2 linked regions of the Cellulophaga algicola DSM 14237 genome follow. The protein of the gene in region 1 interacts with the protein of each later gene in a pairwise test. Links are inferred from orthologs where the notes say so. Each region holds a gene or a part of one and is shown on either strand. Other genes may lie near its edges.

Region 1 (12,675 bases):
TATCAATACTTTTTGCAATTTGCCAATTTTCGGGAGTTAACAAAAATATAATTCCTTCCTGGCTCAGTGGGTCAGAAGATAGTGTAAATGTGTTTAGTTTATTAATAAGTAGATTAATTTGCGTGGGAATATTAATACCTACGCCACCTAAAGTGGGGCATTTTTCTTCAAAAACTATATTTCTAGATGAAAGGCCGTTGAAAGGGTTATTATCTTCAATAATGTTAAATGTTCTTTTAATTTTAAGTATCCCTTCATCATTAATGTAAAGATTAAAATCGTCACATCCTTCAGCAGGAGGAGTGGTTTGATTTAAATAAAAGTTTAGTTTGCCTAAATAATCTTTATCTTCAGAGGATAGTTTGTTTTGTTTTCTGCTTATTTCCATAGCTTCTCTGCCCAATGATAACATGCAATAATTTTTTCCTTTAAATTCTTCTATGCTATTTGAATAATCCTGAACTGTAGCATAGACTCCACCTACTATTTCCACCTCTATTTGGTAGCAGGCTTGGCCAACAATGAATCCGCCTCCAGAGCCTCCAAAATTTGTAGAACTATCTCCGCAAGAATTATCTCCACTATCACCAGAGTTAGGCCCAGCAGGATGATCAGTATCTGAATTGGGTCCGTTACATTCATAAGTGGTAGTTTGTATGGTAGGTGAGCATATTTCAAGAATAGCTGTATTTTTACTTCCACCTATTGGGCTAGAAGGTGAAGAAGGCTCTTCTCTCTCTTTGTTCTTAATTAGCGTAATTATTGGGTTGAAGGAGCCACTATTACCTGAATTTGATAAAGGTAGAACAGCACAAGGATCTTCTTCTTCTTCATGATATCTTGCTGTTTTGGGTGTAATTTTTAATGGCAAAACCGTAGCTTCCCATGATATATTATTTATGGACTTTCCTAGAAGAGAATTTAAGGTTAGGTTATTTTCGTACCGGACTAAAAAAGGAGTTTCGTATGTGCCATCTGTCCTCTTTTTAATTACAACGTTGTAAAAATAAGGAAGTTCAAAATCAATTTTACCATAGAGCATGCTATAAGATTTTGCTCCATTAGAGTCGGTGCGCTCCATGATGGGGTTCTGGTTCATCTCTAGGTTTATATCTTTTTTAGAATATCCAAATTTTGATAATTGATTTGTTAAGAGATTGGTTAGTTCTTTTTTTTCTGCATCATCAGCATATTGATAGTGGATGCTTTCAGGAATAAGGCTTTCTTCAGCGCTAGTAGTCTCCGTAATTGTGTTTTCCTCATATTTTTGACATGAGAAATTAAAAGCAATTAAAATGAGTGTAAATGTTTTAAGTAGAGTAAAATTGTTCCGCATTTAAGTTTTTTTTATTAAATATATGAATTATATTCTATAATTAGTCTATGCATGTAGTTCTCTTCACTTAAGTAGTGTTTTACTCTTGTGGTTACCTGAATATTCTAACCAACCAAAACCCTATCTTTGCAGTACTCTAAAAAGCAAGATGCAAGTCACCACCAAAGCCATAGTTTTATCCGCTTTAAAATATGGAGATACCAGTCTGATTGTGAAAATATTTACAGCATCAGACGGGCTAAAGTCGTATTTGCTTAAAGGGGTCTTTGCGTCTAAAAAAGGAAAATTAAAAACAGCTTATTTTCAGCCATTGATGCAATTAGAGTTAGTCGCGTATCATAAAAACAAAGGTACTTTGGAAACGGTTAGAGAAGCAAAGCCTAGTTATCATTACCAAAGTTTGCATACGGACATTACTAAAAACGCCTTAACTTTCTTCTTGGCAGAAATGCTGAGTAATAGTATTCAGGAAGAAGAGGATAATGCTAATTTATTTGAATTTTTAGAAGCATCCCTACAATGGTTAGATGCTAATGAAGAAATTTCAAATTTTCATCTTTATTTCTTAATACTTCTAACAAAGTATTTTGGTTTTTATCCAGATGCCACCGAAAGTAATGCCCCTTATTTTGATTTGTTAGAAGGAGCCTTCTCGTATTCAATATCACTAAATCCAATGTTGTTAGGTGAAAATTTATATTTCTTTAAACAGTTCTTAGGCATAAATTTTGATGCAATACACGCGGTAAAGATGAATAAAAAGAAGCGCCAAGAGCTCTTGAAATCAATAATTCTTTATTATGAATTACATTTGCACGGATTTAGAAAACCTAAATCGCTTGCTATTTTAAATGAAGTTTTTAGTTAGCATGTATAAAACTCTTGCAATTCTATTATTCCTTATTTCTGTGCCTTTACTTGGGCAGGAAATTACTATTTTAGATATGGAATCAAAAGAACCAATCGTAAATGTTGCCGTTTATAATACCGATAAATCAAAGACTAGTATTACAGATTTTGATGGAAAATGTGATTTGAGTCTCTTTGATAAAAACGAACGCATCTTTTTTAAGCATCTAGGCTATGCTTTTTTTAAAGCATCAAAAGCAGTCGTATTGAAAAAGGATAATACCTTATATCTTTTTCCAAAAGCTCAGGAACTCAATGAAGTAGTCATGTCTATTTCTAAATGGGAGCAACAAAAGAAAGATATTCCTCAGAAAATAGTGTCTATTGATGCAAAATCAATTGCTTTTTCTGCTCCACAAACTGCAGCAGATTTACTTCAAAATAGCGGAAAAGTATTTGTTCAAAAAAGCCAACTAGGTGGTGGTAGTCCTATGATTAGAGGTTTTTCGACCAATAGGTTATTGCTTTCTGTAGACGGTGTGCGTATGAATAATGCCATATTTAGAGGCGGAAACATTCAAAATGTAATCTCAATAGATCCTTTTTCTGTAAAAAATACGGAAGTTATTTTTGGTCCAGGATCTGTAATCTATGGTAGTGATGCTATTGGTGGGGTCATGAATTTTTTAACTAAAAAAGTAGAATTTTCTGAAACTGACGGAACTCTTTTTAAGGGAGTTTCAAATTACAGGTATGCTACTGCAAACACTGAAAACACGGCACATGTCGATTTTAATATAGGGAAAAAACAATGGGCTTTTTTAACAAGTGTTTCATACAGTGATTTTGGGGATTTAAAAATGGGGAAGTATGGAGAGGATTCCTATTTGAGAGAAAACTATGTACAGACTACTAATGGGAAAGATGTTTTACTAGCGAACACAGATAATAGGTTACAGGTGCCCACAGGATATAATCAAATTAACTTGCTTCAAAAAATAGCATTCAAACCCAACTCAAATTGGGATATAAATTGGAGTAATTACTATTCAGAAACCTCAGATTATTCGCGTTATGATCGTTTAATTAGGCCCAATAGTGCGGGAGACGGCTTACGTTCTGCAGAATGGTATTATGGTCCTCAAAAATGGTTGATGAGTAATTTGCAGTTCAACAAAAATGGAAAAGGCAAATTTTATGATGGCCTAAAGGTCACTACTGCTTACCAGCATTTTGAAGAAAGCAGGCACGATAGAGGTTTTCAAGATGCTATGCGCTATAGTACCGAAGAAAAAGTAGATGCCCTATCTACAAATATAGATTTTGAAAATAAACGCATCGGAGATTTGCGTTTGTATTACGGCGGGGAATATATTTTTAATAAAGTACATTCTTCTGGGACTCAGTTAGACATTAATACGAATGAAACTGCCGCTACAGCAAGTCGGTATCCTGATGGTTCTACTTGGCAAACTTTGGCAGGCTATGTAAGTGCGGAATATAAAGCAAAACCAAATTTGTCTTTACTCTCTGGTGTACGTTACAGCCATGTGTGGGTAGCTGCAGAATTTGAGGATACCTATTATAGTTTTCCGTTTGATAATGCAGATTTAAGTACAGGAGCACTTACGGGTAGTTTGGGTTTGAGTTGGTTTCCAAAGGCAGATTTGCAAATAACAGCAAATACGTCTACAGGTTTTAGAGCACCTAATATTGACGATGTGGGTAAGATATTTGATTCTGAACCCGGGTCTGTTGTAGTTCCAAATCCAGATTTAGAACCAGAGTATGCTTATAATATGGAGCTAGGTATTCAGAAAAATATTAAAGACAAAGTGATGTTGAAAGGAGCCACTTTTTATACGTATATGGTGGATGCTTTAGTGCGTAGAGATTTTGAGTTTAATGGCATGACTGAAATGGAATATAATGGTGAGTTAAGCAATGTACAGGCTATACAGAATGCGGCAAAGGCTTATGTATATGGTTTTGAATTTGGTGTAGATGTAACGTTTTCAGAACGCATGTCTCTAGCTTCTAATCTTACCTTAACCAAAGGAATAGAGGAAGAGGATGATGGTACGGACTCTCCTGGAAGGCATGTAGCGCCAACATTTGGAGATGTTCATTGCATTTGGAAAAATCAGAAATTAAAAACAGATTTGTTTTTAAACTTTAATGGAGAAGTGGCTTTTGATGATTTAGCGGTTTCAGAACGTAGTAAAGAATATATATATGCGGCAGATTCAAATGGTAATCCATACGCGCCATCTTGGTATACTTTAAATTTTAGATCGCAGTATGCGCTTTCAAACACTTTAAAAACTACAATTAACTTAGAGAATATTACAAATCAAAGGTATCGCAGCTATTCTTCTGGGATTGTAGCTCCTGGAATAAATCTTGTTTTAGCATTAGAGTATACCTTTTAAACGAAAAAATCCCAGGCAGATATTTTGCCAGGGATTTTCTAATTTATAATAATACAAGCTTATTGCTTAATTTTAGCAGCAGCTTCTTCGGCACTTGTCTTAACTTCAGTACCTGCAGCTTTTGCACCGTCAACCGCTTTAGCACCTAGTTCTTTGGCACCATCTACAGTTTTAGTTCCTAGCTCTTTAGCATCTTTTGCTGCTTTTGTTCCAGCGTCCTTAACTTCAGTACCAGCTTCTTTAATTTTAGTAGCAGCATCTTCTCCTAATTCTTTAGTCTCCTCAAGAGCTTTATTTCCAGCATCTTTCATATCTGTGCCCATTTCCTTAGCTTTATCGGCAGCGTCTTCACCCATGTCTTTTAATTCTTCACCAGCGTTGTCGATAGCTTCTTCAGTAGCTTCTGTTGCCTCTTTTGTTTTGTCTTCAGTCTCTCTGCAAGAAATAAAACTAGTACTTAATGCAAGCATCATTACGGCACTTAAAATAACTTTTTTCATGTTTTAAATTTTTGTATTTATAATAGTTAATGACTAGCAAGATAACCATAATTATTATGCTTTGCTTTTTGCGGTAGATTACCAAAATGTTGTCTTTTGAATTATTCCTGCATATCATTTTAAAGGAACACCTATTTATTCAATCTAAATTTATAATTTTGCAGGCTTAAAATGTAGTACCAGAAGTAGTTATTATGAAGTTTTCAGAATACAAAGGATTAGATTTACCAGGGGTTGCAGAAGAGATTTTGAAATACTGGAAAGAGAACGATATTTTTGAAAAAAGTATTGCTTCTCGCGAGGGCAAAGAGAGCTATGTGTTTTTTGAAGGGCCACCTTCTGCAAACGGTATGCCTGGTATTCATCATGTAATGGCGAGAACCATAAAAGATATTTTTCCTCGGTACAAAACCATGAAAGGTTTTCAAGTAAAACGTAAAGCTGGGTGGGATACTCATGGTTTACCAATAGAACTTGGTGTAGAGAAAGAGTTAGGAATTACTAAAGAAGATATTGGAAAAAAAATATCTGTAGAAGAATACAATGCTGCGTGTAAAAAAGCAGTAATGCGCTATACAGATGTTTGGAATAAAATGACGGAACAGGTTGGATATTGGGTAGATATGGAAGATCCATATATTACGTATAAGTCCAAGTACATGGAAACTGTTTGGTGGTTACTAAAAGAAATTTACAATAAAGGTCTTATCTATAAAGGCTACACGATACAGCCGTATTCTCCAAAAGCAGGTACAGGGTTAAGTTCGCATGAATTAAACCAGCCTGGCACCTACCAAGATGTTACAGACACTACGGTTACGGCTCAGTTTAAGGCGGTTAGCGAAACGTTACCTGCGTTTTTTAAGGATATTGAAGGAGATATTCATTTTATAGCCTGGACAACTACGCCTTGGACCTTACCGTCAAACACCGCATTAACTGTTGGTCCCAAGATTGAATATGTAGTAGTAAAAACATTTAATCAATATACGTTTGATCCTATTACCGTAGTTTTAGCTAAGCCATTGTTAGGGAAGCAATTTGCTGGTAAATTTAAAGCTGTAGAAACAGAAGAAGCATTAGCTAATTATAAAGAAGGCGATAAGAAAATACCATATTTAGTTTTAGATGCTACTATTCTAGGTAAAGACTTAGTTGGTGTAAAATATGAGCAACTTATACCTTATGTATTGCCCTATCAAAATGCAGAAAATGCATTTAGAATTATTGCAGGGGATTTTGTGACGACAGAAGATGGTACAGGTATCGTACATACAGCACCTACTTTTGGAGCAGATGATGCTATGGTTGCAAAACAAGCGGTACCAGAAATTCCGCCATTGTTAGTATTAGACGAAAATAACAACCCTGTGCCTTTAGTAGATTTACAAGGTAAATTTCGTCCAGAATTAAAAGAGTTTGGTGGTAAGTATGTTAAGAACGAATATTATGAAGATGGTGAAGCACCTGAACGTTCTGTAGATGTTGAGCTTGCTATTAAATTAAAAGAAGAGAATAAAGCATTTAAGGTAGAAAAGTATGTGCACAGTTATCCTAACTGTTGGCGTACAGATAAGCCTATTTTATATTATCCATTAGATTCTTGGTTTATAAAAGTTACCGAGGTTAAAGAGAGAATGTTTGAGTTAAACCAAACCATTAATTGGAAACCTAAAGCTACAGGAGAAGGTAGGTTCGGGAATTGGTTGGCAAATGCAAACGATTGGAATTTATCACGTTCTCGTTATTGGGGTATTCCATTACCAATCTGGAGAACAGAAGATGGTAAGGAAGAAATCATGATTGGTTCTGTTGCAGAACTGAAAGGAGAAATGCAAAAAGCATTAGACGCTGGGGTTCTTGAAAAAGATATTTTTGATGGTTTTGAAGTCGGTAATATGACTGGTGAAAATTATGATAAAATAGATTTACATAAGAATATAGTAGATCAGATTACTTTAGTTTCTGCGTCAGGAAAACCTATGAAACGCGAAAGCGATTTGATAGATGTTTGGTTTGATTCTGGTTCTATGCCGTATGCGCAATGGCATTATCCTTTTGAAAATAAGGATTTAATTGATGATAATAAAACCTTTCCTGCAGATTTTATTGCAGAAGGAGTAGATCAAACACGTGGTTGGTTTTATACTTTACATGCAATTGCTACAATGGTTTTTGATTCCGTTGCGTATAAGAATGTAGTATCAAACGGATTAGTGTTAGATAAAGAAGGGAAGAAAATGTCTAAGCGTTTAGGTAACGCAGCAGATCCTTTTGAGACCATGAATGAACATGGTGCAGATGCAACGCGTTGGTACATGATATCTAATGCAAACCCTTGGGATAATTTAAAATTTGATATTGAAGGTATTGCTGAAGTAAAACGTAAATTTTTTGGAACATTATACAACACGTATTCTTTCTTTGCTTTGTATACAAATATTGATAATTTTCAATATAAAGAGAAGGAAATTCCTTTAAATGAAAGACCAGAGATAGACCAATGGGTGTTGTCTGAGCTACATACATTGATAAAAACGGTAGATGAGGCGTATGCAGATTATGAACCAACACGTGCAACACGTGCCATATCAGAATATGTACAGGAGAATTTAAGTAACTGGTATGTGCGTTTATGCAGAAGACGTTTCTGGAAAGGCGAATACGAGAAAGATAAGATTTCTGCTTATCAAACATTATATACTTGTTTAGAGACAGTAGCTAAATTATCTGCTCCGGTAGCGCCATTTTTTATGGATAGACTTTACAAGGATTTAACGAATACAACACACAAAGAAAATTTTGAAAGTGTACATTTGGCCGACTTCCCAGTTTATGATGAAAATATCGTAAATAAAGAATTGGAGAGTAAAATGGCAAAGGCGCAGACAATATCATCTTTAGTACTTTCTATTCGTCAGAAAGAAAAGATAAAAGTGAGACAGCCATTACAGAAAATTATGATTCCTGTATTAGACGAAAAACAGAGAAATGAAATCTTGGCGGTATCAGATTTAATTAAATCTGAAGTAAATGTAAAGGAAATTGAGCTCTTAGATGATGCTTCTGGAATATTAGTGAAACAAATAAAGCCAAATTTTAAAGTTTTAGGTCCAAAATTTGGCAAAGATATGAAGCTGGTTGCCAGTGAAGTAGCTAAATTTACGCAAGAGGATATTCAAAAAATTGAGCAACAGGGCGAAATTTCAATTGAAATTAATAATAAAAGTAGTATTTTACAGCTGCAAGACGTGGAGATTTCTTCACAAGATATTGAAGGTTGGTTAGTAGCAACTTCAGGGCCTATAACGGTTGCACTTGATGTTACTATTGATGATGACTTAAGAAAAGAAGGTATTGCTAGAGAATTGGTAAATAGAATTCAGAATTTAAGAAAAGATTCTGGTTTTGAAGTAACTGATAAAATAGAAGTAAAAATTTTAAAAAACGATTTGGTAGAAGAAGCTGTAAAATGTAATTTAGATTATATTAAAACAGAAACATTAACTGCTGAGCTAAGTTTTGAAGAAGAATTAAAAAACGGTATAGATATTGCCTTTGATGAGGTAAACACCAAATTGTTTATCCAAAAACACTAAAAACTATGGTTGAAGATTTAAAAGTTAGATACTCTGATAAAGACTTAGCAGAATTTAAAGTACTTATATCGGAAAAAATTGAAAAAGCGAAAAGCCATTTAGAGCTTTTGAAAAGTTCATATATGAATGATGGCGATAATGGTACGGATGATACTTCGCCTACATTTAAAGCTTTTGAAGAGGGTTCTGCTACGATGAGTAAAGAAGCTAATACCCAATTAGCAATTCGTCAGGAGAAGTTTATTCGCGATTTAAAAAATGCTATGCTTCGTATTGAGAATAAGACATATGGTGTTTGTAGAGTTACTGGTAAATTAATTAATAAAGAGCGGTTAAAATTAGTTCCGCATGCTACCTTAAGTATCGAGGCTAAGAACATGCAGTAATTTTTTCTTCAATCAAAATATAAAACCTGTGTCTAGTGTTGCTTTAAGAGTACATTGACATAGGTTTTTTTTGTTTATATGAAATTTAAAATGAAAGTACTTTGTTGTATTTTTTTGTTAATAGCGCTGCAGCAATCTAATGCTCAAAAGATAGTTCAAAAAACTATCTTTAATACTGCAGATACGGCTATAGAAATAGATGCTAGCAAGTGTTATGCTGTGTTTGTTAAAACTACAAAAACAAATAAGGTAATAGTTGAAGCAAAAATGGCAGGGGAATATAGCGATAAGCTTATTCTAAATATGCACGAAGAAGGCACTACTCTTTTGATTGATACGGGATTTAATTTAAATTTTGAAGCGCCTAATGATAAGTTAAGCGCTCATAAAGTAGTTTCCATTTCATTACACATTAGCTTACCAGAACATTTAAAAGTAAGATTGTTTGGGGGGTCTAGCAATGTAAATATTTCAGGATTCTATAGCAATTTGGAGGTCTCCTTGAATGACGGAAATTGTGTTCTTAACAATACGGGTTTAGATACGTCTGTGAAAACGCAAAGTGGTACCATAACATTGTATGCAAAAGCAGGGAAGGTACGTGCAGCTACCAAATATGGAAAGCTAGAATCCGAAGATATTCCTCTTGGGAATAAGGTATATGATTTGAAATCTGTCACAGGAAATATACATCTCAAGAAAATCAATTAATATAACTATTTTTGCAGCACGTTTATAAAGTAAGCATGAGTTTAAAGAAATCAATAGTACTAGTTTTAATTATCTTAGTTGTAGATCAAATAAGTAAAATATATGTGAAAACACATTTCACCTATAATGAAACCCTTGAGGTTTTTAGTTGGTTTAAATTTGTGTTTATAGAGAACTCAGGTGCTGCTTGGGGAACCAAGATCAGTGATTTTTTACCTATTTCAGAAGAAACTGGGAAGTTAATCTTAACTGTTTTTAGATTATTTGCTGTAGTAGGTATTGGATACTGGTTGTATGATACTGTGAGGAAAAATTTATCGAATACTTTAGCCATTGCCGTTTCTTTAATTTTTGCAGGAGCTTTAGGAAATATTATAGATTCTGTTTTTTATGGGATGATTTTTAGTGAAAGTGTTTATGGCGGAGAGCTTGCCACAGCTTTTTCTGGTAATCCTTATGGGAGTGTTTTTCATGGTAAAGTAGTAGATATGCTTCATTTTCCATTTATAGAGAATGCGGTATGGCCAGAATGGGTTCCTTATTTTGGAGGTAATACCTTTAGTTTCTTTGAGCCTGTATTTAATATTGCAGATATGGCAATTAGTACAGGAGTGGGCATCTTGCTTGTTTTTAATAAAAAGGCATTTTCTAAAACGGAAGAAGAAGAGAATGTTGAAGTTTTAGAGGCTTAAAATTTAAACCTTTAAAACTGATAGGTTTTAGCGGGTGTTACGCAATAGTCCAATGAAATATCGGTGGGTAGAATATCGGTAATATTTTCAGAGACATCAAAAAAGGAAAGTCCAATTTTTATACAGTCTGGCTTGCATTCAGCTAAAAATTTATCATAATACCCTTTTCCGTAGCCTACTCTATTTCCTAGGGTGTCAAAAGCGAGTAAAGGCACAAATACCACGTCTATTGTAGCTGTGGCAATTTCTATGCCGCCTACAGGTTCAGGCACATTCCATTTATTTTTCTTCAGAAAGGTATTATCGGTGAGTAGAAAATGTTGAAGTGAATTTGAAGCTGTCATTTTAGATAAAATGACATTTTTATCTTTCCCTTGTAAAATAGAAAGTATAAAACTAGTATCTATCTCTTTCTTTTCTGAGATCGATAGGTATAAGTGAAAATTATTTTTAGTCCAAATGGGAAGTTGAAGTAGCTTGTTTGCAATAGAAATACTGTCCTCTATGATTTCTTCAGGAGATAGTTTCTCGCGTTTAGCAGTGTACAATAACCTAAGATTTTTTTTATCCATGTAAAATCTTAATTAGTACGCAATAATTTATTTTAATTCGACACCTATTCTTTGGCTGAAACAGCTACATATATTTTGAAAAAAAGCATCAAAATTAAATATGTTCCTAAGGTTATAATGTAATTGTCCATACCAATATTAATTTTCTATATCCTAAATGTAAATAAAAAAACAATAGAATTCTTCTAAGTGCACCAATAAATCGATGAAATGCACTTTTTTTGTGAAAATTTATGATTTTGTAGGAATTGTAGGAAAATTTTACTTCTTAAAAATAGTATATAAATTAGTGATAATCAAATTTTTAATGCAATTTATAAGAAATGTATCCAATAGGATTTTCGCCTTTTATTTTTAGATTGTCATTTTACAGTTTCTTAATTTAAGAAATACATCTCTTAGCATAATTTCTAATGTTCCGTATTTCAAGTTAAAATCTTTTAAAAACTATAGCTTTTGCTAAAAACAAAGTAATTTTACCTTCTTAATAGGTAGATCAAATTTTCAGATTAATTTAATGCAAGAACCTTCTTTAGAATTACAGCTAAGTACACTGCCTAATAATCCAGGGGTATATCAGTTTTATGATGCTGAAGATAAAATTTTATATGTTGGAAAGGCAAAAAATTTAAAGAAAAGAGTAAGCTCCTATTTTACTAAAAACCATGAAATTGGTAAGACAAGGGTTTTAGTAAAAAAGATTAGAAGTATTAAGCATATTGTAGTTCCTACAGAATCTGATGCACTTCTTTTAGAGAACAATTTAATCAAGAAATATCAGCCTCGATATAATGTACTATTAAAGGATGATAAATCATATCCTTGGATTTGTATAAAAAATGAACGTTTCCCCAGGATTTTCCCAACCAGAAGACATATAAAGGACGGATCGGAATATTTTGGACCATACACAAGTATGAAAACGGTTAAGACGCTTTTAGATTTAATCAAAAGTGTGTACCCTTTACGAACGTGTAATTATGACTTGTCAAAAGAAAAAATAGAATCGGGTAAGTATAAAGTTTGCCTAGAATACCATCTTAAAAACTGCAAAGGACCTTGTGAGGATTATCAAGATGTTGAAGAGTACCATAGGCAGATACAGGAGATACGGGAAATTTTGAAAGGTAACTTTAAGTCATCACTTCAGTATTTTAAAAACCAAATGAAGATTTTTGCAGAAGAAATGCGGTTTGAAGAAGCGCAAGATATAAAGGAGAAAGTAGCTGTTCTTGAAAATTACCAAGTAAGAACAACGATTGTTAATCCAAAAATTAATAATGTAGATGTTTTTTCAATAATATCAGATGAATCTTTTGCGTACGTTAATTATTTACAGCTATCACATGGGTCTATAATAAGGTCTCATACGTTAGAAATCAAGAAAAAACTAGATGAATTAGATGTTGATTTGTTAGCAATGGCTATAGTAGAAATTAGGCAAAGATTTAAATCCTTGACCAAAGAAATATACGTGCCTTTTCTTGTTGCGGTAGAACAAGATGTGAAAATTACGATTCCTAAACTAGGAGATAAAAAAAGAATATTAGAGCTATCAGAGCGTAATGCAAAACTTCAAAGACAGGAGCGGTTCAATC
Region 2 (11,513 bases), 1.6 Mb from region 1 along the record:
AGTTAAACCATGTAGTTCTCCACTTTGTTCGTACCTATAAACGGTTCCAAACTCAGCAAAACGCTTAGGTAAATCTTTATAAGAATGTGGTTTAAAATTATAAACTTCACAGTGGTGCGGACAATTCATTGGTTTTAACAAGAATTCTTCATCCATTTTTGGAGTTTTGATAGGTTGAAAACTATCTGCTCCATATTTAGCGTAGTGACCTGAGGTAACATATAATTCTTTCTGGCCAATATGTGGTGTAATCACCATTTCGTAACCTGCTTTCTTTTGAGCTTTTTTCAAGAAATCTTCTAATCTTTCTCTCAAAGCAGCTCCTTTAGGCAGCCATAAAGGTAGGCCTTGACCTACTTTTGCAGAGAACGTAAAAAGTTCTAATTCTTTACCTAATTTTCTATGGTCTCTTTGTTTTGCTTGCTCTAATAATTCTAAATATTCGGTAAGCTCTTTTTGTTTAGGGAAAGAAATACCATAAATTCGGGTAAGCTGTGGTTTGTTTTCGTCACCTCTCCAATAAGCTCCTGCAACACTTAGAATTTTAATAGCCTTTATAATTCCTGTGTTTGGAATATGACCACCTCTACATAAATCTGTAAACGTGTCATGATCACAAAATGTGATGGTGCCATCTTCCAGATTTTCTATAAGCTCAACTTTATACTCGTTGCCTTGTTCCTTGTATTTTTGTAATGCAGCTGCTTTAGAAACAGGGTGCATTTTAAAGTTATGTTTGCCTCTAGCTATTTCTATTGCCTTCTTCTCAATTGCAGGAAAATCTTTGTCAGAAATAGAGGTATCACCTAAATCAATGTCATAATAAAATCCGTTATCAATAGCAGGCCCTATGGTTAGTTTTACACCAGGGTACAATTCTTCTATGGCTTGTGCAACTACGTGGGAAGACGAATGCCAAAAAGCTTTTTTACCTGCAGCATCATTCCAAGAATACAATACAAGAGAGCCGTCCTCTAATAAAGGAGTGGTAACTTCTAGTACTGTGTCATTGAATTTTGCAGAAATTACATTTCTAGCAAATCCTTCGCTAATGCTTTTAGCTACATCCATTGGAGTGCTTCCTTTTTCGCACTCTCTAATACTACCGTCTGGTAATGTAATCTTAATCATACTAAAAATAGTTATATGATGTAAAGATAAGGTCATCAAAAATACTTTCAATAATATTTTAGGTACTTTTTTATAAAGCCGGTGCTAAATAAGAGGATTGTTTAAATAACATTGATAGTTTTTTTTAGTGATTGGGGTGTGTGTTGTGAGTAGTGCTACTTATGTAGGTATAAGTAATTGTTTGATAATGTATATAAGCGTTTTTAGTACGTTATTATTTATATTTAAATTAGTGTGATAAGGCGATATTGATAAAATATTACCTTATAAATTGATTTTAAGGGATTTAAATATGTTAAAATTTATGGTTATGTGAATTTTTATACTATTTTTGAGCAAACGTTATAATGACGTTTAATATAAAATACGAACCGAAAATCATTTTTAAGAATGAAAAACGTAAAAAAAAGACCAGTAAATAAGACGTTGTATTTATCTCAAGTCTTACTAAAAGCTAATCGTTTGAAAATGTTATCTATAGCTTTTGTTAGTGCTGTGTTCTTCTTAGGGGTAAATGTTGCTACAGCACAAGAAGATCAAATGGAAGAAGATAATTATAAAGCCTTTAATGCTAGTGGTCATTTAAAAAACATGCATACATGGCATGGTTTTGTTGTTCATCCTGGTGCCGTATTCGCTACAAGCCTAGAATATAAAACTAGAAATCAGAAATTTACATTAGGAGTGTGGGGTGGTGCAAGTTTAACAAGTGTAGATGTTATTAATAAAGACACTGGAGCATATGTAAATGCTAATTATAAGGAGTTTTCAATGTATAGTTCGTACCATTTTTCTGATAAATTCTTTATCGAAGCAGTATCACATAATAATTATACGGGTGTAGAGGAAAGAGGAGACAAGTTGCAGTATTGGAGTTATGATAAAACGCAAGGGTATAATTTTGTAGATTTAAACTTCGGGTATACGATTGCTGATAATACCTTATTATACTTTGCTACTATATTAGGAGGTGGTTCTGGTGATTATGAAGTCCAGACCAATGGTTCTTTGAGAAATTCTTGGACGCACTATTTTGAAGTAAAAAGTAAAGTTTGGGAGAAAGAGGATTACAAATTATCTGTTTTTGCAGGTGGGGCTTGGTCATTTATAAACGATACATCTTTTTATACAGAAGGTGTTGGTAATATTATTAATGTAGGTGCAACGCTAGGTAAGAATATAAATTTTGGAAATTATAAAATGCCAGTAGAAGTCACGGCTATGTGGAACCCTGAAAAGGAGAAAACAGTCTTGCAATTAGATATTATGCTTTTCTAGTAAAAAAAAAACTCAACAAAAAACAACAAAAACAAATGAAACTAAAAAACCACCTTTCCATAAAAGACCTAATAAAGGTATTTGTGGTATGCTCAGTACTCTTGATAGTAGGCTGTGCAGAACCTATTGAGAAATCAGACAATAGTAGAAAAAGTGAATCTAGTGATGATGCACTTATCGAAAGTGCTATAGACCTTTCGGGGAAAACTATAGGGTATTGTTCGCCAACATTAAATGCTCCTTATTATCAGGCATTATTGCAAAGTATAAAGGAAACAACGGAAAAAAACGGAATGACTTTTTTATCTGCAGATGGTCAAGATGATATCAATAAGCAAGTAGCTGCTGTAGAAGACTTAATTACTAAGGGTGTAGATGCTTTATTATTGAATCCAAAAGATCCTGATGCACTTGTGGGGGTAACTAAATTGGCGAAAGCTGCTGGCATTCCGGTTTTTATAATCGATAGCTCAATAGATCCTTCTGCAGAATATGTAACAACAATTCAATCTAATAATTTAGCGAATGGTGAGTTAGCAGGTGAATGGTTGGCTAAAAAATTCGGCAAGGAAAAAATGAATATTGCTTTATTAAGTGGTAATGCAGGAAACCCTGTAGGTAGAACACGAAAGCAAGGGTTGTTGCAAGGTATTTCGGAAGAGCAATTAAGAAGTTTAGGGTATATTGATTTAAACATACAAACACAAGCCTACACCGATTGGTCGTATGCAGGTGGTTTACAGGCTATGGAAGATATTTTGGTAGCACACCCAGATATAAATGTGGTAATTACCGAGTCAGACGTTTGTGTGCTCGGGGCTATAAAAGCAATAGCACAGGCAGGTAAGACAGATGATATTCTTATTGTCGCAGGTGCAGACGGACAAAAAGAAGCAATTAAATACATTATGGAAACCGATTTCTATGGTTGTACCGCGATGAATAGTCCTGTACAGATAGGTAAAAATGCAGTTATCTACGCAATTCAGTATATGAACGGAAAAAAAGATTTTTCAAAAACGTCTTTTACTGCTCCATTATTGATTACTAAAGAAAATGCAGCACAGTATTACAATCCTAATGCATTGTTTTAATTCTTAATTATGGCTGATATAGAAAATACGAAAAGCAAATATAGGCTTGAAATGTCCGGAATTTCGAAAAGTTTTGGGATTGTTTCAGTTTTAGAAGATGTAAACTTGAAAGTAAAGCCTGGGGAGATTCATGCATTACTAGGAGAGAATGGCGCAGGTAAATCTACCTTAATGAAAATATTAAGTGGAGTGCACCAAAAAGATACAGGGAAAGTGCTGCTTAATGGTCAAGAGATAAACCCTAAGAATACACATGACGGCCAAGTTTTGGGTATCAATGTGGTGTATCAGGAGTTGTCTTTAATAAATGATTTGTCTGTAGCAGAAAATATATACCTGCATAAATTAGGAGCTAGTAAATTCTGGATGAATTGGAAAGAAATAACTAGAGATGCACAGGAGTTAATTAATTCTTTAGGTTTTGATATTGATGCATCTGCTACTGTTAGAAATTTAAGTATCGTGCAAAAGCAAGTGGTAGAAATAGCAAAGGCGATTTCAGAAGATACTAAAATTTTAGTGTTAGATGAGCCTACTACGGTATTTGATCCTACAGATACTCAAAAACTCTTTGATAATTTATTCAAACTAAAAGAAAAAGGAATCTCTATAATTTACATTTCGCATCATTTAGAAGAGATTTTTAAAATTGCAGATACTGTAACGGTGCTTAAGGATGGTGTAGATACGGGAAGTATGCCGGTTTCAGAAACTGATACAGATGCTGTAATTCGATTGATGATTGGTAGGGAGTTAAAAGATTTGTATCCAGTTCGAAACATAACAATTGGTGATGTTCCAATTTTTGAAGTTAAAGACTTAACAGCTAAAAATACTTTCGTTCATAATGTATCATTTTCTGTAAGACCAGGAGAGGTTTTAGGTATTGCTGGATTAGGTGGGAGTGGAAGAACAGAAACTGCAAAATTAATTTTTGGAGCAGATAAAAAGAAATCGGGTAGTGTTTTCTTGAATGGAGAAGAGCTCAAAACAAAATCTCCTGTAGATGCTGTTAAGAAAGGAATAGGATTAGTTTCTGAAAATAGAAAAGAAGAAGGCGTGTTTTTGCCGCTTTCAATCCGTAAAAATATTAGTGTTACAGATTTTAAGTCTATTTCTAAAAAGTTTGGGTTTATCAATGTAGAAAAAGAATGTAAAAACGCTCAGAATTTAATAGATAAACTTAATATTAAAACACCTAGTTCAGAAGTTCCTGTGGCGAACTTAAGTGGTGGGAATCAACAAAAAGTAGCGCTTGCAAAATGGTTGAGCATAGATAGTAAGATAATTATTATAGATGAACCTACCCGTGGCGTAGATGTTGGAGCAAAAGTAGAAATCTATAACCTGATTAATGAGGTTGCTAAAAAAGGTGTTGGAGTCATTGTTATTTCTTCAGATATGCCAGAAATAATGGGAATCGCAGATAGAATTCTAGTAATGTATAAGGGGTCTATCTATGGTGAATTGCCTAAGGAGAAGTTTTCTGAAGAAAACATACTTCGTTACGCAATAGGCAAAGCTTTAAAAAATTAACTCAAAAAAACAGCAACAATGGCTTTAACTTTAAAACAACAACTTAGTAGTCCAGGCGGAATGCTTAAGTTTTTAATAAAATACAATACCATATTTATTTTCTTAATTCTGGTATTGTTCTCAGCACTTATTTCAGATGTGTTTTTTACATCAGTAAATTTAAGCAACCTTCTAAAACAGGTTTCAGGTATTGGTATTATTAGTATAGGTATGTTAATTGTAATTCTCACAGGGGGTATAGATTTGTCTGTGGGTTCTATGGTTGCGCTATTAGCTGTAGCATTTGCAATTCTGGTAAATATTTTTGCTTTACCAATAGCAATCTTAATGACTATTGTAATTGGTTTTGGCTTAGGGAGTGTGGCTGGTTATTTGGTAGCTTATCAAAAAATGGCGCCCTTTATAGCAACATTGGCATTAATGACTATAGCGCGGGGAATGGGTTTTATATACTCCAAAGGTTCTCCGGTAACCTTCAAGACATATGGTGGTTTGTTTATGTCAGATTTTGCAAATAATTCTTTTTTAGGTATTCCTAATATCGCAATCGTATTTTTTATAATCGTAGCAGGAGCTTTTGTAATGTTACGGTATAATGTTTTTGGGAGAATAGTAATTGCGATTGGTAGTAATGAAGAAGCATCTCGTTTGTCGGGAATCAAAGTTAATAAATATAAGTTTTTAGTGTATGCTATCTCTGGATCTTTAGCGGCAATTTCTGCTATAATTGTGGCTTCTAGAACAAACTTAGGATCTCCTAATATGGGAATGGCTTGGGAACTTGATGCTATTGCTGCAGTAGTTATTGGTGGTGCAAGCTTAAATGGGGGTAGAGGTTCTGCAATTAATACCTTAATGGGGGTATTGATTTTAGGGTTGATAAGTAATATTCTAAACCTTTTAAATGTACCCTCGTACCCACAACAAGTTGTAAAAGGCGGAATTATCATTTTTGCTGTTTTGTTACAGCGATTTGAAAACAAATAATAAAAAATTTATGGAAAGTATGAAGTTGAATGCTCAAAATTTGAGCAAGTTTGAAGGTAAGGTTGCTGTTCCTACTTATGATAGGTCTTTGGTAAAGACGGGAATTGTTCATGTAGGAATAGGTGGGTTTCATAGAGCCCATGAAGCCTTGTACACAGATCAATTATTGCATCAAAAAGGGAATGAAGCTTGGGGTATTTGTGGAGTAGCACTTTTAGATTTTGATCAGAAAATATACAATACGCTTAAAGATCAAGATGGACTTTATACGCTCATTGTAAAAGAATTAGATGGCTCGCTAACAAAAAGAATCATCGGTTCTATCGTAGAATATTTATTTGCACCAGAAAACCCTGCTGTTGTAATAGAGAAAATGGCGAGCTTAGATACCAAGATTGTAACACTAACAATAACAGAAGGTGGTTATAATTATAATGAAGCTACAAAGCAATTTGATTTTTCAAACCCATTAGTGCAGCATGATTTAGCATATCCTTTAAAACCAAAAACAATTTTTGGATACCTTACACAAGCCTTAAAACTTCGTAAAGAAAGAGGGCAAAAAGGAATAGCATTACAATCGTGTGATAATGTTCAGGGAAACGGACATATGTTGCAAAATATGCTGATGAGTTTTGTGGAGAAAGCAGCGCCTAGTTTACTAGAGTGGATTCAGAAAGAAGTATCTTTTCCTAATAGTATGGTCGATAGGATTACTCCTGCAACAAGCCAAATAGACATCATTAATTTAAAGGAAGACTCGGGTATTGATGATCAATGGCCTGTTGTCTGTGAGCCTTTTAAGCAATGGGTTATTGAGGATCATTTCGTAGCAGGTAGACCAGCATGGGAAAAGGTAGGTGCTCAATTCGTTTCGGATGTTGTGCCTTATGAAAAAATGAAGTTGAGTTTATTAAATGCAGGCCATTCTGTCTTAGGTATTTTAGGGGCTTTAAAAGGATATGCTACCATAGATGAAGTGGTTGGTGACGATGGAATAAATAATTTCCTGAAATTCTATATGGATCATGAAGTGACACCAATTCTAGGAGATTTAGAAGGTGTAGACTTAGAGAAGTATAAGGAGTCATTGCTTCAGCGTTTTGGAAATATTTATATAAAAGATCAAATAGATAGAATTTGCTCAGAAACGTCTGCAAAACTTCCAATCTTTGTGTTGCCTACGGTAAATGCGCAACTTAATGAAAACGGCCCTGTTCAGTTTGCAGCGTTTGTTATTGCTGCATGGGCAATTTATTCTTTAGGTGTAGATGAAAATGGAAAATCGTTGATTATTAAAGATGCTTTAGCTGATGTTTTAAATAAAAAAGCAATAGAAGCTAAAAGTGATCCCAAACAATTCTTATCAATCGAATCGGTCTTTGGGGATTTAAAAAAATCGGAAACATTTGTAGCTGCTTATAGTAAGTCATATCATGATATTTTAAAGTATGGTATAGAAAAGTGTGTGGTAGATTTGAATGATAAGATGCTAAATAAAATATAATGAGTGATATTACTTGTTTCGGAGAAGTACTTTGGGATGAATTTCCAGAGCATAAAAAAATAGGAGGAGCTCCATTAAATGTAGGTATTCGTTTAAATTATTTTGAGAATAACGTATCGGTTATAAGTAGAATTGGTGCAGATGAAGATGGTAGAGGTATTTATGAGTACATCAAACAAAACGGAATTAATACAGATGGTCTACAGGTTGATGATAAATTAAAAACAGGAACTGTTAAAGTGGTTTTGGATTCAAAAGGTTCTGCTTCTTATGATATAATGTATCCTAGAGCTTGGGATCATATAGAACTGTCTTCAACTGCCGTAAAAACAGTAAAAGCTTCGGATGCTTTTATCTATGGTAGTTTAATAGCGAGAACAGAAATGTCAAAAGAAACACTTTATGAGTTGTTGAAAATTGCTTCTTATAAAATATTTGATGTCAACTTAAGAGCTCCGTATTATGCTAAAGATGTTTTACTTTACTTAATGAATCAGGCAGATTTTATTAAGTTCAATGATGATGAAATTTATGAGATAAGTAAAATGTTTGGTTCTAAAACAATTGGGTTAGAACATACGATACAATTTATGGCTAAAAAAACAGGAACAAATGCAATTTGTGTTACTAAAGGTAAGCATGGAGCTGTCCTATATATAGACGGTGTTTTTTATCATAATTGCGGTTATCATATAGATGTGGTAGATACTGTGGGTGCTGGAGATTCTTTTTTGGCAGGATTGACGAATATGTTGTTAAAAAGGGCACAACCGCAAGATGCAATTGATTTTGCTTGTGCCATTGGCGCACTAGTGGCAAGTAAAGCGGGTGCTAATCCTGAAATAAATCAAAAAGAAATTGAACTAATGATGACTTCGTAGCATTGGAATTATTTTTTGTTGTTGAGTGGCCGCACTTTAATCATGGCATGGTTAAAGTGCGTTTTTTTATAGCATTTTTTTATTCATTAACACCAAACATTCTTTTATGGGGGTAGAGCGTAGTTTGGATAGGTAATACTTAAATCGTTCTTGAAATAAGTCGTGCGTAACTAAATCTTTAAAGAAGGCATTTTTTTCTAAAAACAGTTGTGGGTTTTGATGAGAAAGTGCTGCAGTTCTAATAAGTTGATTGCTTAAGCTGTCTTGAATATCAAAAGAGTGTCCAAAATCATCAATTCCGTCATAATATTTACACCATGCCGCTATTACAAATGTTCCGTATTCTATTGATTGATGATTCGTTATTTGATCTTTAAGTGTAGGGAATACAAAAATTGGAATTTTTGACGAACTCTCTTTGCAGATTCTAGAAAGGCTATCATTTATATGAGTGTTTTTAAACCTCTCAATAACTTCCTTGGTATAGGCTTTAAGGTTGTGTTGGTCTATGTTTTGAAAATTAGGATTAACCTCGGTTTTAATAAAACTTTCTAAAAAAAAGATAAAATGTTCGTCATTGGCAACTTCGTGAACGTATTTGTACCCATTCAGCGTTCCTAGAATTCCTAAAATAGAGTGTCCTGCATTTAAAATGCGAAGTTTAGTGTTTTCATAAGGCTCAATATCTTGAACAAACTCTATTCCAACTTTATCCCAATCGGGTCTTCCGGCTATGAAATCATCCTCAATAATCCATTTGCTAAAAGGTTCGCAAACTACGGGCCATTGATCATGAATATTATAGGTTTCCTTAAGTAGTTCTATGTCTTTAGTGGTAGTTACAGTTGTAATTCTGTCTACCATAGAATTAGGGAAGCTAGTATTTTTCTTTAACCATGGTAATAACGAAGGCTCCGTTTTTTCTACATAAGTATAGAAAGATTTTTTTATAGTAGCTCCGTTAGCTTTTATATTGTCGCAGCTCAAAATAGTACAACCAGGTAATCCTCTATGTTTGCGTAGCATAAAAGCTTGTGTTAAATAGCCAAATACTGTTTTAGGATTAAACTTACTTATGGTATCTTCTTTAACTTTAGGATGTGTTAGGTTAAATTCTCCTGTTGTTTCATTTAAATGATAACCGTCTTCTGCAATGGTGAGCGAAATTATTTTAATATCTGGCCTTGCTAATCGTTCAATTGCTGCTAAAGGATTTTCTGGACCGTAGAAGTATTCTATAATAGAAGCTATAATTTTATATTCTTGAGTGCCATCAGCATTTTTTATAACTAAAGTATACAGGCCATCTTGATCCTTAAGTATATTGTATATTTTCCTGTCAGACTCTAATAAGTCAATACCACAAATTCCAAAATTTAATTCATCATGTTTTTCTATAAGTTCATGGATGTAGTAAGCTTGGTGGGCACGATGAAAATTAGATAATCCAATATGTGCAATACCAGTCTTTATTTTATCACGATCTATTTTTGGTTTAAGGATATCTTTAGATAGGGAATGAGTGTTTTCAGTATTTAAATAGAGCAAATTTGACATAGGTACTGCAAAAAGATTAAACTGTGAAATTAGATATTCCTTTTAAGGTCTTCGTTTTAGTAAGCTTGGTATCTTACTAAGATTAACTAGCTGATAAATTTACTAAAAAAGAAGTTGAAATCAATAGCTTTCATTAGAGTAATGACTTACGTGCTTATGTTGGTCTTGTGTTCGTGTTGGATGTTTTAATTCCTATATTTGTTACTCACAGTTTAGTGGAATATGGATTTTAGAAAAAGAGATAATGTAACGGTAGATTGTGTCGTTTTTGCTTTAGACACAAATGGCCTTCATGTGTTGTTGCGTAATAGGACCTTAAATATGTATGATGATGATTTCCTAGAAATCAATGATTGGGTAATTACGGGGTACTATGTTTTTAAAAGCAAAACATTAGAAGAATCCGCAGATCTTATTTTTAAAGAAATAACGGGAGTTGCGCACACGGATAAAATTCAATTTAGAACCTACGGGAATCCAAGTAGAATAGAGTCAGAAAAAGATTTGCTTTGGGTTCGCAGTAGAGGGGTGCAAGCACAAACGATGGCTATAGGGTATTATTACGCTTTACCTTTAGATGTTGTTAATCTTAAGCATGATGGTTTTAAATGGTTTAAATATCAAGCATTACCAGAATTGGGCTTTGACCATCAAAAAATAATAGTTGATGCATATGAAGATTTAAAAAAGAAAATAATGACAGAGCCTATTATCTTCAATTTTCTTCCTGTAAAATTTACATTGAATGATTTACAATTTGCATATGAGTCTATATTAGATGTCAAAATTGATAATCGTAATTTTAGAAAGAAGTCTTTAGGTAAACCTTATATAGTACCCTTGAATGAGAAAAGGAAAGGAGTTTCAAAAAAACCTTCTAAACTATATGTATTCAGTAAAGATGTGTATGATACTGTTAAAGAGAAGGATTATATCATAAGTGTATGATTGTTTAAGTAGGGAATCTTGTAACTAGGAGAAAAGCATATTTCATTACCTACTATTCTTCATTAATAAACAAAAGGATACTTTTCAAATAAGGCCATAATTTTTTTGTTCGTGTTAAGTCTTTGTTTCTAGGGTGTTATGGTATTATGAAAAAAAGATTAATTTTTTTTTACAAAAACGCTTGTGGGTTTCAAAAGAGGGTGTATATTTGCAGCCGCTTAGGGAAACAACGATACGGAGATAAGCGTTAATAGATATAGAAATAAAAGTTCATTGACATATTGTAAGACAGCGTTTAATTACTGGAAACGGTAATTAAATAAATTGAATTAAAGAATTAGCTTAAAGAATATTAAGGGCTAGGATTCGGATGAATTAGATGTTGAATTAAGATGTTATATAATATTTACAAAACAACGATGAAGAGTTTGATCCTGGCTCAGGATGAACGCTAGCGGCAGGCCTAACACATGCAAGTCGAGGGGTAACAGGGAGCTTGCTCCGCTGACGACCGGCGCACGGGTGCGCAACGCGTATGCAATCTACCTCTTACTAAGGGATAGCCCAGAGAAATTTGGATTAATATCTTATGTG

Evidence for each region.
Region 2: the proteins of ileS (region 1) and CELAL_RS12880 interact in binary tests that used the Escherichia coli proteins (3 or more experiments, as listed by UniProt). The link is inferred for Cellulophaga algicola DSM 14237 from one-to-one orthologs.

The regions. Positions count from the first base shown.
Region 1 is NC_014934.1:1,387,114-1,399,788, reverse strand. Bases 4,951-8,916 are described here. They hold ileS (isoleucine--tRNA ligase), read left to right. Parts: upstream 4,951-5,311; coding sequence 5,312-8,716; downstream 8,717-8,916. Other genes in these bases: CELAL_RS05955 (TraR/DksA family transcriptional regulator), read left to right, coding at 8,722-8,916; CELAL_RS05965 (hypothetical protein), read right to left, coding at 4,951-5,117. In the rest of the region: CELAL_RS05980 (hypothetical protein), read right to left, coding at 1-1,336; DNA repair protein RecO, read left to right, coding at 1,485-2,204; CELAL_RS05970 (TonB-dependent receptor), read left to right, coding at 2,188-4,617; more of CELAL_RS05965, read right to left, coding at 4,677-4,950; more of CELAL_RS05955, read left to right, coding at 8,917-9,102; CELAL_RS05950 (hypothetical protein), read left to right, coding at 9,193-9,813; CELAL_RS05945 (lipoprotein signal peptidase), read left to right, coding at 9,849-10,505; CELAL_RS05940 (5-formyltetrahydrofolate cyclo-ligase), read right to left, coding at 10,517-11,077; excinuclease ABC subunit UvrC, read left to right, coding at 11,595-12,675. UniProt on the Escherichia coli protein: Catalyzes the attachment of isoleucine to tRNA(Ile). As IleRS can inadvertently accommodate and process structurally similar amino acids such as valine, to avoid such errors it has two additional distinct tRNA(Ile)-dependent editing activities.
Region 2 is NC_014934.1:2,981,761-2,993,273, forward strand. Bases 1,670-4,473 are described here. They hold CELAL_RS12880 (substrate-binding domain-containing protein), read left to right. Parts: upstream 1,670-2,444; coding sequence 2,445-3,503; downstream 3,504-4,473. Other genes in these bases: CELAL_RS12875 (hypothetical protein), read left to right, coding at 1,670-2,409; CELAL_RS12885 (sugar ABC transporter ATP-binding protein), read left to right, coding at 3,513-4,473. Also shown: thrS (threonine--tRNA ligase), read right to left, coding at 1-1,131; more of CELAL_RS12875, read left to right, coding at 1,522-1,669; more of CELAL_RS12885, read left to right, coding at 4,474-5,039; CELAL_RS12890 (ABC transporter permease), read left to right, coding at 5,058-6,026; CELAL_RS12895 (mannitol dehydrogenase family protein), read left to right, coding at 6,037-7,533; CELAL_RS12900 (carbohydrate kinase family protein), read left to right, coding at 7,533-8,414; CELAL_RS12905 (mannitol dehydrogenase family protein), read right to left, coding at 8,481-9,971; CELAL_RS12910 (NUDIX hydrolase), read left to right, coding at 10,194-10,919. UniProt on the Escherichia coli protein: Part of the ABC transporter complex RbsABC involved in ribose import. Binds ribose. Also serves as the primary chemoreceptor for chemotaxis.